One region of the Lysinibacillus sp. FSL W7-1291 genome, then DNA from elsewhere that is predicted to be linked to it. Evidence: predicted binding sites of a transcription regulator. Region 1 holds the regulator's gene; the other holds the start of a gene.
What was found. Region 1 encodes Rex, which represses fermentation and respiration genes when NADH is low (regulators of the CRP and FNR family bind a similar motif). Its sites were predicted from a motif close to TTGTGAAATATTTCACAA; they were not measured.
Positions count from the first base shown of each region.

Region 2: NST76_RS19105 (cytochrome ubiquinol oxidase subunit I) is a predicted target of Rex. The motif match lies at 921-938, and genes of this name have one in related genera.

Region 1 is NZ_CP151994.1:4,033,492-4,042,137, forward strand. Features, by position in the region: gene NST76_RS19570 (ABC transporter ATP-binding protein) at 1-310, opposite strand, end outside; gene NST76_RS19575 (iron ABC transporter permease) at 315-1,364, opposite strand; gene groL (chaperonin GroEL) at 2,065-3,696, opposite strand; gene groES (co-chaperone GroES) at 3,827-4,111, opposite strand; gene NST76_RS19590 (type II CAAX endopeptidase family protein) at 4,283-5,047, shown strand; gene tatC (twin-arginine translocase subunit TatC) at 5,125-5,949, opposite strand; gene NST76_RS19600 (twin-arginine translocase TatA/TatE family subunit) at 5,967-6,152, opposite strand; gene NST76_RS19605 (redox-sensing transcriptional repressor Rex) at 6,318-6,953, opposite strand; gene NST76_RS19610 (ATP-binding cassette domain-containing protein) at 7,207-8,646, shown strand, end outside.
Region 2 is NZ_CP151994.1:3,916,443-3,925,088, reverse strand. Features, by position in the region: gene NST76_RS19110 (diacylglycerol kinase) at 1-635, shown strand, start outside; gene NST76_RS19105 (cytochrome ubiquinol oxidase subunit I) at 1,189-2,535, shown strand; gene NST76_RS19100 (cytochrome d ubiquinol oxidase subunit II) at 2,532-3,557, shown strand; gene NST76_RS19095 (hypothetical protein) at 3,572-3,694, shown strand; gene rlmD (23S rRNA (uracil(1939)-C(5))-methyltransferase RlmD) at 3,804-5,171, shown strand; gene NST76_RS19085 (tRNA-dihydrouridine synthase) at 5,367-6,335, shown strand; gene NST76_RS19080 (hypothetical protein) at 6,484-6,663, opposite strand; gene NST76_RS19075 (glycerol-3-phosphate dehydrogenase/oxidase) at 6,996-8,639, shown strand.

The sequences.
Region 1 (8,646 bases):
GAGGTGTTCTGCCTAACATCACCATTTGCTGTACCGTTAAATCAAAATGCATTTCATTGAATTGCCCTACTACACCTAAGTGCTGAGAAATCTTTTTTTCAGGACTCTTCAAAACATCTAAATCATCTAAAAAAACCATCCCTTTTTGAGGCACAAGGCTTTTATAAATACTTTTCAACAAAGTTGACTTTCCGCATCCGTTTGGTCCGATTAAGCCCACAAATTGTTGCTTATTCACATGAATGGATATGTTTTTTACTATTTCCTTTTTGCCGATCTTTACCTCTATTTCCTTTGCTACTAATTCCATTGTTCTACCCTCCGAAGTTGTAACCTTTTTTTACAATCATATAGATAAATAATGGCGATCCAATGACAGAAGTAATGATACCAATTGGTAATTCAACATTTTGGATTAATGTTCGAGACAGAATATCCGCCCAAATCATGAAAAGACCACCTAAGAGCAATGTTCCTAACATTAATCGTTTATGGTCTGCTCCAAAAATGCCTCTCGTGATATGTGGAATAATTAAACCAACAAAACCGATCATACCCGCATAAGCAACCATTGTTCCTGTAATGAGCGAAGTAAGGATCATGTACAATTTGCGATAAGCACTTAGATTGATACCTAATGTGATAGCTGATTCATCTCCAAGTAGCATTGTATTTAGCACACGATGTTGGAAAAGGAATAACGCAGCCCCTAGCACAATCACAATTGTTAAAATCGGTGTTTTATCCCAGCTAGCAGAGGCCAAGCTTCCCATAGACCAAAACGTAACGGTTTTAATGCCCTCAGCATTATTCGCAAAAAAGATAATAAGACTTGAAAAAGAACTACATAATGCTCCAATGACAACACCTGATAAAACAAGTTTGACTGATGTCGCTTTACCACCAATGCTGGATAAGATCAGCACTGCCATAGAGGTAATCATTGCCCCTGCAAATGCTCCAAAGGCTACCCCAAACTGTGCCAACAATGCACTACTTCCAAAACCAACTAGAATGGCAAAGGTTGCACCCAATGACGCCCCTGAAGAAATACCAAGTATGTATGGATCAGCAAGGGGGTTTTGTACAACCGCCTGCATGACAGTCCCGCATAGTGCAAGTCCAACGCCAATCAATAATGCAAAAACCACACGAGGCATTCTGACCTGTAAAATAATATTCAAGTAGGATTCACTATCCACACTATCAAGCGAGCCAAGCTTCCCGTTGGATATAGTATGTAGCAAAATATCCATTGATTGCTTAAAAGGTATGCTGACTTGTCCTATTGATACAGAAAAAACGGCAGATATTAAAATGGCGCCTATTAAAAGCAAGATAATAACATAATAAATATTGCCCATTCCTATTCTGTTAGCTTCCTGATTATCCAAGATTTCACCTCTATCTAACAAACTATTAGTTAATGATAACGATTATCATTTTCATTTTGTATTGTAAGTGATAATCTTTTGAAAAACAACAGGAAAATTTTTAATTATAGATTATTCATACATTTAGTAGATGAATAATCCACTAATGGCGCTTTCATTCACTAAAATTATTTTTTCGTTGAGCATCACAACAATAAGTTTAGAAATCCCATTTATTATATAGAAGAGAAAATTTAGGAATTTCTAATTAACTAAATATAATCAACAATTGAATGCGAAAATGCTCGCTTTTATTTTTGACTATGGGTCTGTTTTATTTGGTTTATGATTATCTCATTGGGAACTAGAGGAATTAGCTATAGGAGAATTGCTATTGGAATCCCCCTCGCCTAACTACCTTGACTAAAGGTTAGGCAACAGGAAAATCAGCAATCGATGATGGAGGTAAATTTAAACAATTTATTGGAGCTATGATGAAATCACCCTGCTGTTAAATGGATCATCGACTATAAATAGAGCTCATTGGAAAAAGGGGACTGAATGGGACAAATATAGAGCGATATACTTGTTACAAGCGCTGTACATTTAAGCTATTCATTATAAAAACCACTTCCCATAAAGTTATGGAAAGTGGTTATGTTTAGTCAAAAATTTTAGCTGAAACTAAAACTTACATCATGCCTGGCATACCGCCCATGCCGCTCATATCTGGCATTGCTGGTGCTGCTTCTGGAATATCTGCTACAACTGCTTCTGTTGTTAAGAATAGCGCTGCAACTGATGCTGCGTTTTGTAAAGCTGAACGAGTTACTTTTGCTGGGTCCACTACGCCTGCTTCCATCATGTTTACCCATTCGCCAGTAGCTGCATTGAAACCAATGCCAACTTCTTCACGTTTTAGGCGATCCACGATGATTGAACCTTCAAGACCAGCGTTATTAGCGATTTGGCGAACTGGTTCTTCTAAAGCACGTAAAACGATTTTCACACCTGTAGCTACGTCGCCGTCTACTGATTCAGCTGCTTTTTCCACTGCTGCATAGACGTTAAGAAGGGCTGTACCACCACCTGATACGATACCTTCTTCAACAGCGGCACGAGTAGAGTTTAGGGCATCTTCAATACGAAGTTTACGTTCTTTAAGCTCAGTTTCTGTTGCAGCACCAACTTTGATAACTGCTACGCCACCTGCTAATTTTGCAAGACGTTCTTGTAATTTTTCTTTATCGAATTCTGATGTTGTTTCAGCAAGTTGTGCACGGATTTGACCAATGCGTCCTTCGATTGCGTCTGCACCGCCAACACCTTCAACGATTGTTGTGTTGTCTTTTGTTACAACAACTTTTGCTGCACGTCCAAGTGAAGAAATATCCGCTGATTTTAGGTCTAAGCCTAATTCTTCAGTAATTACTTGACCACCAGTTAGGATAGCGATATCTTCAAGCATTGCTTTACGACGATCACCGAAGCCTGGTGCTTTTACTGCTACAGCATTGAATGTACCACGAAGCTTGTTCACAACAAGCGTTGCAAGTGCTTCACCTTCCACGTCTTCAGCAATGATTACTAATGGACGACCTTGTTGTACCACTTGTTCTAATAATGGTAATACTTCTTGAATGTTTGTAATTTTTTTATCAGTAATTAAAATGTATGGGTTATCAAGAACCGCTTCCATTTTATCTGTGTCAGTTACCATGTAGTGTGAAGCATAGCCACGGTCAAACTGCATACCTTCTACTACATCAAGTTCTGTTGTGAAGCCTTTAGATTCTTCGATTGTAATAACGCCGTCGTTACCAACACGCTCCATTGCTTCAGCGATCAGTTGTCCAACTTCATCATCTGCAGCAGAAATAGCAGCAACTTGTGCAATTTCTTCTTTATTGCTTACTGGACGAGAAATAGCATGTAATTCTGTAAGTGCAGCAGCAACTGCTTTATCAATACCTTTGCGGATACCTACAGGATTTGCACCAGCCGTAACGTTTTTCAAGCCTTCACGAATAATTGCTTGTGCTAATACTGTTGCTGTTGTTGTACCGTCACCAGCGATTTCATTTGTCTTAGAAGCAACCTCTGCTACTAATTTTGCCCCCATGTTTTCATATGGGTTTTCTAGCTCGATTTCTTTAGCGATTGTTACACCATCATTTGTAATAAGTGGTGAACCGAATTTTTTTTCTAAAACAACATTACGCCCTTTTGGTCCTAATGTTACTTTTACTGTATTCGCTAATTTATCTACACCTTGTAACATTAATGAACGAGCGTCTTCTGAGAATTTAATATCTTTTGCCATGAGAATTTACCCTCCTGAAATGGAATATTCGTTAAGCTTCTTCAATATATTTATATCAATTTCATCTTATTGTCATTTTCGTTAAACAAACAATAAGCCTTCACCTTTATTTAAGGTGTGAATAATGTACTTATTCAATAATTGCAAGAATATCGCTTTCGCGTAAAATTAGGTATTCATTACCTTCAAATTTAACTTCTGTTCCAGCGTATTTAGAGAAAATAATGCGGTCGTCAACTTTAACGTCAAGCTCTACACGTTGCCCGTTCTCTAATACACGACCTGTCCCAACTGCTACTACTTTACCCTCTTGTGGTTTTTCTTTTGCAGAGTCAGGTAGTACAATACCGAATGCAGATTTCTCTTCTACCTCGATTAGTTCAATTACAATACGATCTCCTAGTGGTCTTAACAAGTGAAACAACCTCCTAATAATTAAATAATTGTTAAAATTTATTAGCACTCTATATCAATGAGTGCTAACACAATTATTATGATAATCAATCACACTTTTTTTTGCAAGCCAGAACTTCGAAAAATTTTGTTTTCTTTCCATATTCCTCTACAATAGAAAGGAAGCATATGAATGGAAAGGATTTTGACTGTGACTAATTCTCAAAAAATAACGAAACATAAAAAAACAGCCCTGTATGTCTTATTAATTTATATCTTGATGCAGATTTCAAGCAGATGGCTGCTCTTACCGTTTCATAAGCTCGTTATGAAGATAACTGGTCTAGCTTCTGAACAAGCGGCTCCCATTACTCAAGGCTGGTATATTGCCCTTAGTTTTGCTATTGCGCTCATTTTAAGCTTAATCCTAACATCTCGTGATAAAGCCTTTTGGAACATTTATCAAGGAAAAAAGGAAACGATCCCTCTTACAATTGTTTGGGGAATCTTCGGTTTCTTCCTCGTGTTCTTTGGTCAAATGATTGGTGCCGCTATTGAGATGGCTGTTTTCGGTATCGAAGGAGGTTCCCAAAATACCGCAGATATCGTCGCTATAGCTCAAGGTGCTCCCGTTGCTATATTAGCGATTGTTGTATTTGGGCCTATTTTAGAAGAATTCGTCTTCCGCAGAGTCATATTTGGCTCGCTTGTCCAAACAACAAATTTCTGGGTGGCGGCTATAGTAAGTGCCATATTCTTTGCGATTATCCACTTCGACTTCTCGCATATCTTGCTTTATACCATTTGTGGCTTAATATTTGCCTTTTTATATCACAAAACAAAACGCATTTGGACTTCTATTATCGCACACGTTATGCTTAATGGATTTGTGACACTTGTACAATTCTATGCAGAGCCATTGCAAAAGTTTCTTCAAGAACTAGAAAAAATGCAATAATTTTTTGTAAAGTCATCGTAAAGCGGAATTAGAACACAAAAGCTCGGTGTCCCATTGAGGGCACCGAGCTTTATCTATTACTGTTGATTCAATTCTTCTATTTGTCGTCGTTGCTGCTCAAGCGCCTCTTCAATCTGACGCTTTTGCTCCGCTTCCTGTTCTTCTTTTAAACGAATTTCCTCTGATTTAAGATATTTCTTATAACCAATCCGAGAAATCATAATACTAATTTCATACAAGATAAACAATGGCACAGAAACCATTAAATGTGACGCCAACTCAGGCGGTGCAATAATCGCTGCACATACAAATAAACCAAAGTATGAATATTTACGAATTCGAATTAGTAAATCTGGACTTAATATACCAATTCGCGAAAAGAATAAAACAACAATCGGTAACTGGAATAGAAAACCAAAAGGTATTGTAAGCTTAAACAAAAATGTAAAATACTCATGTATACCAATGGTTTGCTGTATCTCCAAATCATTCGATAAATTCATCATGAATTTTATGACATACGGGAAGAGTAAAAAGTACGAAAAAGATAACCCTGCAATAAACAATAGAAATGAATATGGTATATAGCTTAGAGTGGCTTTACGTTCTACTTCTCTTAATCCAGGGCTGATAAACGACCACAATTGATACATCAACACTGGCGATGAAAGAATAAAGGCAATTATAAAAACAACTTGGATATAAATCGCAAGTGGTGTGACTACGTCAAATGCATGAAGCTCAATATTATATTTTGCTCCAGTCATTTGAAGGTATTTAACAAGCGGCTTTGCGACGAAAAAGCCGCCAGCCATAGCGAGAACAAAGAAAACGGCAACAATGAACAGCCGTTTTCTTAATTCTTCTATATGCTCAATGACAGTTAGATCTTTTGGATTCATTCCTCAAACATCCTAACTTACTTATCTAGTTCTTTCTTTTTCTTGTCATCATCATCTTCGTCGGCTAAACCTTTAGTAGCATTTTTGAATTCACGTAGTGTTGAACCAAATGCCTTACCAAGCTCTGGTAACTTCTTAGGGCCAAAAATTAATAACGCGACAATTCCGATAATAATGAGGCTCATAGGACCAATTCCACCCATTACAGCCACCTCCTCTTTATATCCATCATTTTAACGCATATTTCGCCATTTTGCTAACTAATTATATGTGAAAGTTTTTCGTCTCTCTCATAGGTTTACCCGCATTTTATTAAAAAATATTATTTGACAGAAATGGTGAATTACACTTAAAAATATGTATTATTTTCACACTTCCTGATTACGAATTAAATATATAAGCGCTTGCAATTCTACCGATAAATCAATGGTTAAGAGCTGCATTCTATCTGGTACTGTTAACCGTTCTGGTGTAAAGTTTAAAATACCCTTTGCATTCATTGCTGCTAAACGATCCGCCATTTTTTGTGCGGAGCGTGGTGAAACGGTTAAAATCGCAAGCTCTGCACCGTATTCAGCATACTTCTCCTCCAGCAAATCTGGATGAAAAACAGGAATATTACTAATCATTTTGCCATCCTTCGGTGCTTTAGAATCGAATGCTACGACAATATGTGTATTATGGTTTTTTTGAAAATTATATTTTAATAATGCACTGCCCAAATTCCCCACGCCAATTAACGCTACTTTTGTCGCTTCATGTTGATCAAGCGTCTGGCTAAAAAATTGTAATAAATGCTGCACATCATAGCCATAGCCCTTTTTACCAAGAGCGCCAAAATAAGAAAAATCACGGCGAATCGTTGCAGAATCTATTTTCATCGCTTCACTCAGTTCCTTCGACGAAATACGTTCCATACCTTCTTGTGCAAAGTTTTGAATAAATCGATAGTAAAGAGGAAGTCTTTTTGTAGTGGCTTGTGGGATTTTTAATTCTTGTTTCAAACTTTCTCCTCCTTATGATGAACCTCAATCAATTTTACTGTATTTAACTACTAATTTTAATACATTTATCCTTAACTATATACAACATTTTTGCAATCCACTAGCGTATTTCTCTTTAGTTAATGGCGCTTTGTACGCAACTAACTAAAAAGAAATCGTTTCAATCTTACATGACTGCTAGGAATAAGTAAAGCACCTACATTGCATGCAAATCGTTCATCCATTACACTAAGGTAGAATTGAGGTGTCAAGAATGATTGTTTTACAGGTCAATCAACTAACTAAATCCTTTCTTGCAGATGAAATTTTAAGTGGTGTTAAATTAGAAGTTCAACACCGTGATCGCGTTGCCTTAGTAGGGCGAAACGGTGCAGGTAAATCGACTTTATTAAAAATAATCGCTGGTCAAATGTCCTATGACTCTGGGGATATCATTATCCCAAAGGGCGTTCAGGTTGGCTATTTAGAGCAACATGCTGGATTAAATTCTACGTTAACTATTTGGGATGAAATGATGACCATTTTCGAACCGCTTTTAGCTCAAGAACAAACGCTCCGCTCGCTCGAACAGCAGATGGCTGATCCTACCGTTTACGAAAATTCCACTCTGTATGCGAAAGTTATGTCGGAATACGATCAACTACAGCATACTTTTAAGGATGCTGGCGGCTATCAATATGAATCGGACATACGTTCAGTGCTTCATGGAATGCAGTTCTATCCCGAAGACTATGATAAACCCATCAGCTCACTATCTGGTGGACAACGCACACGTTTAGCACTGGCTAAGCTTTTACTTAGTAAACCAGACCTTTTAATTCTCGATGAGCCTACGAACCATTTAGATATCGAAACATTATCTTGGTTGGAATCTTATTTAAAGAGCTATGAAGGAGCTATTTTAATTGTTTCCCATGACCGCTACTTCTTAGACCAAGTCGTTTCCATTGTCTACGAGGTGTCACGTCATCGTGTTACAAAATATACAGGCAATTACAGTGCTTATTTAGATGAAAAGGCTAAAACCTATGAACGCGATGTCAAACTTTTTGAGCGTCAGCAAGATGAAAAGGCCAAGCTAGAGGATTTTATCCAAAAGAATATTGCACGTGCCTCTACAACAAAAATGGCACAAAGTCGACGTAAAATGCTTGAACGAACTGAGTGGATGGAATCGCCAGATGGTGATGAGAAATCCGCTAGTTTTGGTTTTACTATCGAACGTCAAAGTGGTAATGATGTTTTATCCGTCGATGATTTAACAATCGGCTATGATGATCAGCTAATATCTAGTGGTATTAACCTGCGCACTTTTCGCGAGGATCGGATAGCCCTTGTTGGACCAAATGGGGTTGGTAAATCAACATTATTAAAAACAATTGTGAAAGATTTAACACCTCTTGCAGGTGCTATTCGTTATGGTACTAATGTACAAATTGGCTATTATGATCAAGAGCAAGCAAAGCTTTCAAGCAATAAAAGTGTCTTGAAAGAGCTATGGGATGAATGGCCGCTCATGAATGAAAAAGATATTCGCACTGTCTTAGGACGCTTCCTATTTAGTGGAGAAGATGTGGATAAAACCGTATCCTCTTTATCAGGCGGTGAAAAAGCACGCCTTGCACTCTCAAAATTAATGATGCAAAAGGCCAATTTTTTAATTCTCGACGAGCCTACAAACCATCTAGACTTA
Region 2 (8,646 bases), 120 kb from region 1:
CAAATGATTTTGCCCGTGCTGTGCATATTCCTCGAAATATTGATGAGGCTGTAGACATTATAATTCAAGGCGACACATTACCAGTGGACGTGGGTCTCTTAAATGGCGAACGCTATTTCATTAATATTGCTGCTGGGGGACGCATTACAGAACTCACTTATGAAGTACCAAGTAAAATGAAAACAATGCTTGGTCAGTTAGCCTATTATGTAAAGGCAGTAGAAATGATTCCATCCATCAAAGCTTCCCATATGCGTATTGAATATGATGGCGAAGTATTTGATGGGGACGCCATGATGTTCCTATGTGGTTTAACGAATTCAGTAGGTGGCTTTGAAAAACTTGCCCCTGATGCGAGTATTAATGATGGTTACTTTACAGTAATAGTACTGAAAAAAGTAAGCCTTCCAGAGTTTATTCAACTAGCTGCTATGGCATTACGAGGCGAACATTTAAATGACGATCGTGTCATTTATAAAAAAGCCAGCGTTGTCAAAGTCACGACTGAAAACGAAGTCCATCTTAACCTAGATGGCGAATATGGCGGAGACGCACCAGCTACATTTGAAAATCTGAAGCGTCACATTGAAATCTTTGTCCCACTTGCAGATATTCGAGAAGAAGACCGTATTTAATCAATCCAAAAAGCTCATCCTATTTTAGTTGGATGAGCTTTTTGGATTCTATCTGATCGTACTTATAAAAGAAAGGGATCTGCATATTAGGAAGTCCCCTAAAGAGAAAAGCTTCACCACTCCCAAAAATATCTACCCCCCACACTCCCAAAGTTAACCTTCCCAATAGAAGCCGAAAACCAGAACTGTGCCACATAAGAATCTCTGAAAACCTACTTAATCCGATTGCTTCCTTTATTAAATTGGAATGGACTAAATTATACAATTTCATCTTTAGAACTTAGATTGTGAATGAATTTAGAAAAATGTTTGGCAAATGTGCGTATATTAGTTGAACAAAATTTGAAACCTTAATAATAGCCTGAAATTTCGGTCCGTTATTAAGGTTTTATTCGTTGTAATAGTGGAAAATGGGGGTATGGATAAGGGAAAGGAAGTGTTGCCTTTGTATAAGTCACAAGAAAAGAAACTTATATGGATAAGTTTTGGTGTTGCAATTATTATGCTACTTTCCATTCTTGGAAGAATATTTGGAAGTTAGGGGGGCAATGAGATGATTAATGAATCAGCAGTCTTTTGGAGTCGAGCATTAACGGAGTTAACATTATCGTTCCATATTATTTATGCAACGATTGGTGTAGGTGTCCCGTTGATGATTATGATTGCTCAATGGACTGGGTATAAAAAGAATGATGAGCATTATATCTTAATGGCGAGACGTTGGGCGCGTGGTTTTGTTATTACTGTGGCCGTAGGTGTTGTAACAGGAACTGCCATTGGCTTACAGCTTTCATTATTGTGGCCTAACTTTATGCAACTTGCTGGTCAAACGATTGCATTACCATTGTTTATGGAAACGTTTGCATTTTTCTTTGAAGCTATATTTTTAGGGATCTATTTATATACATGGGACCGCTTTGATAGTCAGAAAAAACATATGCTACTATTAATTCCTGTCGCTGTTGGAGCGTCGATGTCAGCGGTCTTCATTACAATTGTTAATGCTTTTATGAATGCACCACAAGGATTTGATATTGTAGACGGAGAACTTGTCAATATTCAACCTTTTTTAGCGATGTTTAACCCAGCCATGCCGACAAAGGTAGCGCATGTACTTGTGACAGCGTATATGACATCAGCATTTGTACTAGCAGCTATTGCGGGATACAGAATGTTAAAAGGCTCTAAGCATGTATACCATAAAAAATCCTTGCTTTTACTTATGAAAATTGGCTTAATTTTCTCCATAGCTGCTGCTGTAATTGGAGATTTTTCAGGAAAATACTTAGCTGAATATCAACCCGAAAAACTAGCCGCTGCAGAATGGCATTTTGAAACAGAGGGTAAAGCATCGCTTGTATTATTTGGTGTATTAGATGGAGAAGAAGTAAAATACGCCATTAAAATTCCGTATGCTTTGAGCATTCTTGCACATTTTAATCCTAACGCAGAGGTAATTGGCTTAGATCAATTTGCGGAGGAGGATTTACCACCACTCTATATTCATTATCTCTTTGATATTATGGTGTCCATTGGTATGTTTATGGTGCTAGTTTCATTACTTTATGTTGTAGGGAAAGCACGGGGCTGGCAATTTATTCATTCGCGATGGTATAGATGGATTATTGTTGCGGGAGGACCTCTGTCAATCATTGCCATCGAAGCAGGTTGGTGGCTTGCGGAAGTTGGACGTCAACCATGGATACTGTATGGTCTAATGCGCACACCGGAGGGAGCTACTACGAGTGACCATGTGGATTTAATGATGCTATTGTTCGCAGGTGTTTATGCAGTTTTAGCAGTAGGAAGTATTGTCGTCTTGGTTCGAATGTTTAAAAAGAATCCAATCGAGCGTGAAATTGAAGATCGCCACTCTGAAAAAGGCGGTGACATCCTATGACGTTAGAGGTATTAGGTATTTCCGTATTATGGATTTTTCTATTTGGCTATGTCATTGTCGCATCCATTGATTTTGGTGCAGGCTTCTTCAACGCTTATAGCCTACTAATTGGTAAAAATCATATTTTAACAAATATTATCAAACGTTATTTATCGCCTGTCTGGGAAGTAACCAATGTCTTTTTAGTATTCTTCTTCGTAGGGATCGTTGGATTTTTCCCACAAACTGCTTTTTATTACGGAACGATTTTACTTGTGCCAGTCAGTATTTCGCTTGTACTGTTAGCAATTCGTGGCTCCTACTATGCCTTTGAATCGTACGGCACGCGAGGACATATAGGGTATACGCTGACATACGGTGTGGCAGGTTTATTAATTCCCGCTTCCTTATCTGTTGTTTTTGCCATTGCTGGTGGAGGCTATGTTGATCTGATTGATGGGCAACCTGTGCTAAACTACTGGACTTTATATACAAGTCCATTTGCTTGGAGCATTGTGGTACTGAGCATCGCTGCTGTGCTGTATATTTCAGCCGTATTTTTAACGTGGTATGCTCATAAAGCAAATGACGTAGAAGCGACTAAACTGATGCGAAAATATGCACTTGTTTGGGCAGCACCGTTAATGATTAGTGCACTGGGCATTATGTATGAAATGAAATCCATTAACCCAGAAAGTTATAGTCACATGGTGAATTTATGGTGGATGTTTGCGATTTCAGCTGTCTTATTTATTATTACAGTCATGCTCATTGCCATGCGTAAAAAGTACGGACTTGCAGTTGGGCTTCTTATTGCTCAATTTGCTGTAGCCTTCTTTGCATATGGGATAGCACAATATCCATACTTACTGTATCCGTATTTAACAATTTATGATAGTTTTACAAGCACACAAATGGCGGTTGCTTTAGTCATCGCATTTATTTTAGGGCTGTGCCTTCTTCTTCCTTCACTCTATTTATTGATGAAACTATTCTTGTTCAATAAAAACTATGTGACAGGAAAAGAAGACAATCACGCATAGGAGGAAATCAAGGTATGCAAAGTTTCTTAATTTTTTATGCACCTTTTATTGTCGTCATTCTTGGGATCTTGTGTGCATTTTGGTGGGCACCAAGGGATTATCATATTACAAAAGAGCAAGAAAAGAGTCGCGAATAGCGGCTCTTTTTTCAAGTTAGTGAGGAGAACAATATAACGGGCAAGTCTTGTTCTTTTTTCATTCGCCAACACATGCTACAATAAGGAGATTGAAATGGAGGATGTACGAATGTCAGCACCCGTGAAAAAAAATGATCGACTTTCAGTTTATATAGAAGATTTAACACATGATGGCAATGGCGTCGCAAAGGTTGATGGCTACCCACTATTTATACAAGGCGCACTTCCGAACGAAACAGCTGAAATACATGTGATGAAAACCTTGAAAAATTATGGCTTTGCAAAAGTTGTAGATATTATTAAGCCATCTTCAGATCGAGTAGTAGCACCCTGTGATTATTTCAAGCAATGTGGCGGCTGTCAACTACAGCATTTATCCTATGAGGGGCAGTTAAAGTGGAAAGAAAATATGGTGCGCAATGTGATGCAGCGCATTGGTAAAATTAATGCACCTGTTCTTCCTGTAAAAGGAATGGAAGAGCCTTGGCATTACCGTAATAAAGCGCAAATCCCCTTCTCTGTAAATGAAGAAGGACAAGCGATTGCAGGTTTTTATAAAACAAAAACGCATAGCATTGTAGATATGGATCGTTGCTTAATTCAAACAGGAGAAGCGGACGCCATTCTTGCAGGCTTGAAAAAGGAATTAACGGCGATAGGAATTCGCCCTTACAATGAGCATACACACGAAGGAATGCTGCGACACGTTGTCATTCGTAAAGCACGAGCAACAGGTGAGGTCATGGTTGTCCTTGTAACAAAAAAGAAAAAGTTCCCACAAAAAGAGGCAGCCGTTGCAGTGATTCAAAGATTAGTTCCGAACGTTACGTCGATTATGCAAAATGTGAATAATGAAAAAACCAATGTGATTTTTGGTGATGATACCATCAATCTTTGGGGCAAGGACATCATTATTGATACAATTGGCAATGTACGTTTTGAGATTTCAGCTCGTTCCTTCTATCAAGTCAACCCAGAGCAAACAGAGGTCCTCTATAAACAAGCATTGGATTATGCTGACTTGCAGGGGGATGAACGCGTCATTGATGCGTATTGTGGCATTGGTACCATCTCTTTATTCCTGGCACAAAAAGCAAAGGCAGTCATGGGCGTGGAGATTGTCCCACAAGCAATTGAAGATGCTAAACGCAACGCAGTACTCAATGGTTTTACCAATACTTATTTTGAGGCTGGCCCAGCAGAGGAAGTTATACCGAGATGGTATAAGGAGGGCAAGGAAGCAGACGTACTAGTAGTCGATCCACCACGCAAAGGCTGCGACGAAGCACTTCTAACTACCATTTTAGAGCAACAACCAAAGCGAGTGGTCTATGTCTCCTGCAACCCAGCTACACTAGCACGCGACCTTCGTATTTTGGAGGATGGCGGCTATCAAACACAGGAAATTCAGCCAGTAGACATGTTCCCGCATTCGACGCATTGTGAAGCAGTTGCTTGGCTAACGTTAGTAGAGTAGAAAAGCAGATGGTGTAGAGAAATCTATACTATCTGCTTTCTATTTAGACAATTACCATTTAAGAACGATTTTCGATATAATAAACGTGACTGATTTTCAAAAAGTTATTGGGCATGATATAAATGTAAAATTGAGCTTTATATTTTGGACTGAAAGTATAGAGTTTTATTCATAGTGAGAGGATTTGGGTTTAACATGATAGATAATTTTTGGCGTGATTTACCACGACCATTTTTTGTGCTGGCACCAATGGAAGATGTGACAGATGTTGTTTTTCGACATGTAGTAAATGAAGCGGGTCGGCCGGATGTATTTTTTACAGAGTTTACAAATTCGGATAGCTATTGTCATCCAGAGGGACAGAAAAGTGTACGTGGCCGTTTGACTTTTACAGAAGATGAGCAGCCAATGGTGGCACATATTTGGGGGGATAATCCCGACTATTTCCGTCAAATGAGTATTGGTATGGCAGAGCTCGGTTTTAAAGGCATTGATATTAATATGGGTTGCCCTGTACCGAATGTGGCATCAAGAGGAAAAGGGAGTGGCCTTATTCTCCGTCCAGATGTCGCGGCAGAATTGATTCAAGCAGCAAAAGCGGGTGGATTGCCTGTCAGTGTGAAAACCCGTCTTGGCTACAAGGAGATAAATGAGTGGGAGGAGTGGCTAACACATATTTTACAACAAGATATAGCGAACCTTTCGATTCATCTACGAACAAGAAAGGAAATGAGCTTAGTAGATGCGCATTGGGAGCTTATTCCGGAAATCAAAAAATTACGTGACCGTATTGCACCAAATACGCTACTAACAATCAATGGAGATATTCCTGACCGTCAAACGGGACTGCAGCTAGCTGAACAATATGGTATTGATGGCGTGATGATTGGGCGAGGTATTTTTAAAAATCCGTTTGCTTTTGAAAAAGAGCCAAAAGAGCATAGCAGTAAAGAGTATCTTGATCTTTTAAGACTGCAGCTCGATCTGCAAGATCAATATGCGGAAGTACTACCACGTTCCATCACAGGGCTTCACCGCTTTTTCAAAATTTATGTCAAAGGATTCCGTGGAGCTGGTGAATTAAGAAGCCAATTGATGAACACGAAATCAACAGATGAAGTGCGTGCATTGTTAGATAACTTTGAAGCAAATAATATGGAGTGACCTGTTAGCTGGTAAGAATGGAGCATAATTCATAAAAAGCAAGGGCAGGAGTAAGCAATATCCACTCCTTACTCTTGCTTTTTTTCTGGTATAAAGGCTACAAATGAATCTTCCTATTTATTTTAACCTTTATAAGCAAACAGCATTTTTAGACAAAATCAAATATATCACCAATCAATCTCCCTATGCCTCTAAGTAACCAGAAAAGGACTCTAAAAGGCAAGAGAATGAGTTCAGGTATCCAAACGAGTATATCAAAAATGAAATCTAAAAATGTATAACCGCTGTGGTACTTCTTGCCTTTTCTTCTTTGCCACCAATCCTTCATAAATTCTCAATCCTTTTTAACCGTTACAATTTTTTAATATATTTACGATCAAATGTTTATTAAGTTTCAAATGAACAGTAGAGGCTATCATCTTTTGCTAAAAAACGTTTTTGTTTAGGCATGTGTAGCTACTTTCGTAGCGCATATTTCTTCACATAACAGTATACTGCTAAAACATAAACTTGCCTTTTTCGAATGTGCATATTACAATAAAAAGTAAGTTAATAGCAGGTTTGAGTAACTGAGAGACCATTGAAAACGTATGTACCTAGCGTACATATGCTTTTGATGGTCTTTTTTTATCTTTAAAATGATGAGGGAGGAAATAAAATATGAGTACAGCTTCTGCGATACAACGACAACAAACAATGGAGGAACTACAAGGCAGGGAGTATGATTTATTAGTAATTGGTGGGGGCATTACAGGATGTGGTATTGCACTAGATGCTATTGCTCGCGGTCTTTCTGTAGCATTAGTGGAAATGCAGGATTTTGCAGCAGGTACCTCTAGCCGTTCGACAAAATTAGTACATGGTGGTTTACGCTATTTAAAGCAATTTGAAATAAAAGAGGTAGCAGAGTTAGGAAAGGAACGTGCCATTGTTTATGAAAATGGTCCACATGTGACAACACCTGTTTGGATGCTGTTACCTTTTCATAAGGGCGGGACATTTGGAAAATACTCTACAAATCTTGGCTTGCGTGTCTATGATTTTTTAGCAGGAGTCAGACGTGCTGAGCGTCGTTATATGTTAAATGCAGTTGAAACCGTTGAGAAGGAGCCATTAGTGAAAACAAAGGGATTGCTTGGCGGTGGTATGTATGTGGAATACCGTACGGATGATGCTCGTTTAACGATTGAGGTAGCGAAGGCAGCGATTGAAAAAGGTGCAACATTAATTAATTATATGAAAGCCGAAAACTTCTTATATAATGAACAGCGAAAAATCAATGGCATTGTAGCAAAGGATTTAATAACAGACCGTACAATCGATATTCGTGCAAAGGCAGTGGTTAATGCTGCTGGTCCATGGGTGGATGATGTGCGCACAATTGAAGGGAAGCAGGCAGGTAAGCATTTAATTTTATCAAAAGGTGTGCATATTGTTTTTGATGAATCAAAGTTCCCATTAAAACAAGCTGTTTATTTTGATACACCTGATGGTCGCATGGTATTTGCCATTCCTCGTCAGGGTAAGACCTATGTAGGAACAACAGATACATTTTATGAGGGCGATGCTCGTAATATGGATATTTATCAAGAGGATCGCGATTATATAATGAACGCGATTCGTTATATGTTCCCAAATGTAAAGGTGACAGATGCGGATATTGAATCAAGCTGGGCAGGTGTGCGTCCGTTGATTCATGAGGACGGAAAAAATCCGTCTGAAATTTCTCGTAAGGATGAAGTGTGGGTATCACCATCAGGACTTGTAACAATTGCAGGTGGGAAATTAACAGGCTACCGTAAAATGGCTGAAACGGTATTAAATACGATTGCACAGGAACTAGAGCAACAATTTGGCATTCAATCTTCTCCATGTACAACAAAGAAAATACCAATTTCTGGTGGTGATATTGGCGGTTCAAAGAAATTATATGCCTTCTTACATGACCATACAAGATTAGGCAAAAAATTAGGCTTATCCGAAGAAGAGGCTAAATTTTTAACACAGCATTATGGTAGCAATGTAGATATTGTCTTTAACTATGTTAAGGAAGGACATCCAGTTTTACCATCATGGCTGTATGCACAATTAATGTATGGTATTCATCATGAAATGGTCGTTCATCCGAATGACTTTATGGTTCGCCGTACAGGATATATGTTCTTCCAAATGGCCATTGTTAAACAATATAAAGAGGCTATTTTAGATGAAATGGCTAAGCAACTCAACTGGACAGCACAGCAACGTACACAATATGAAGAAGATGTTAAGAAAGAAATAAAACGAGCGACAACTGCGCTATAATGAGGTA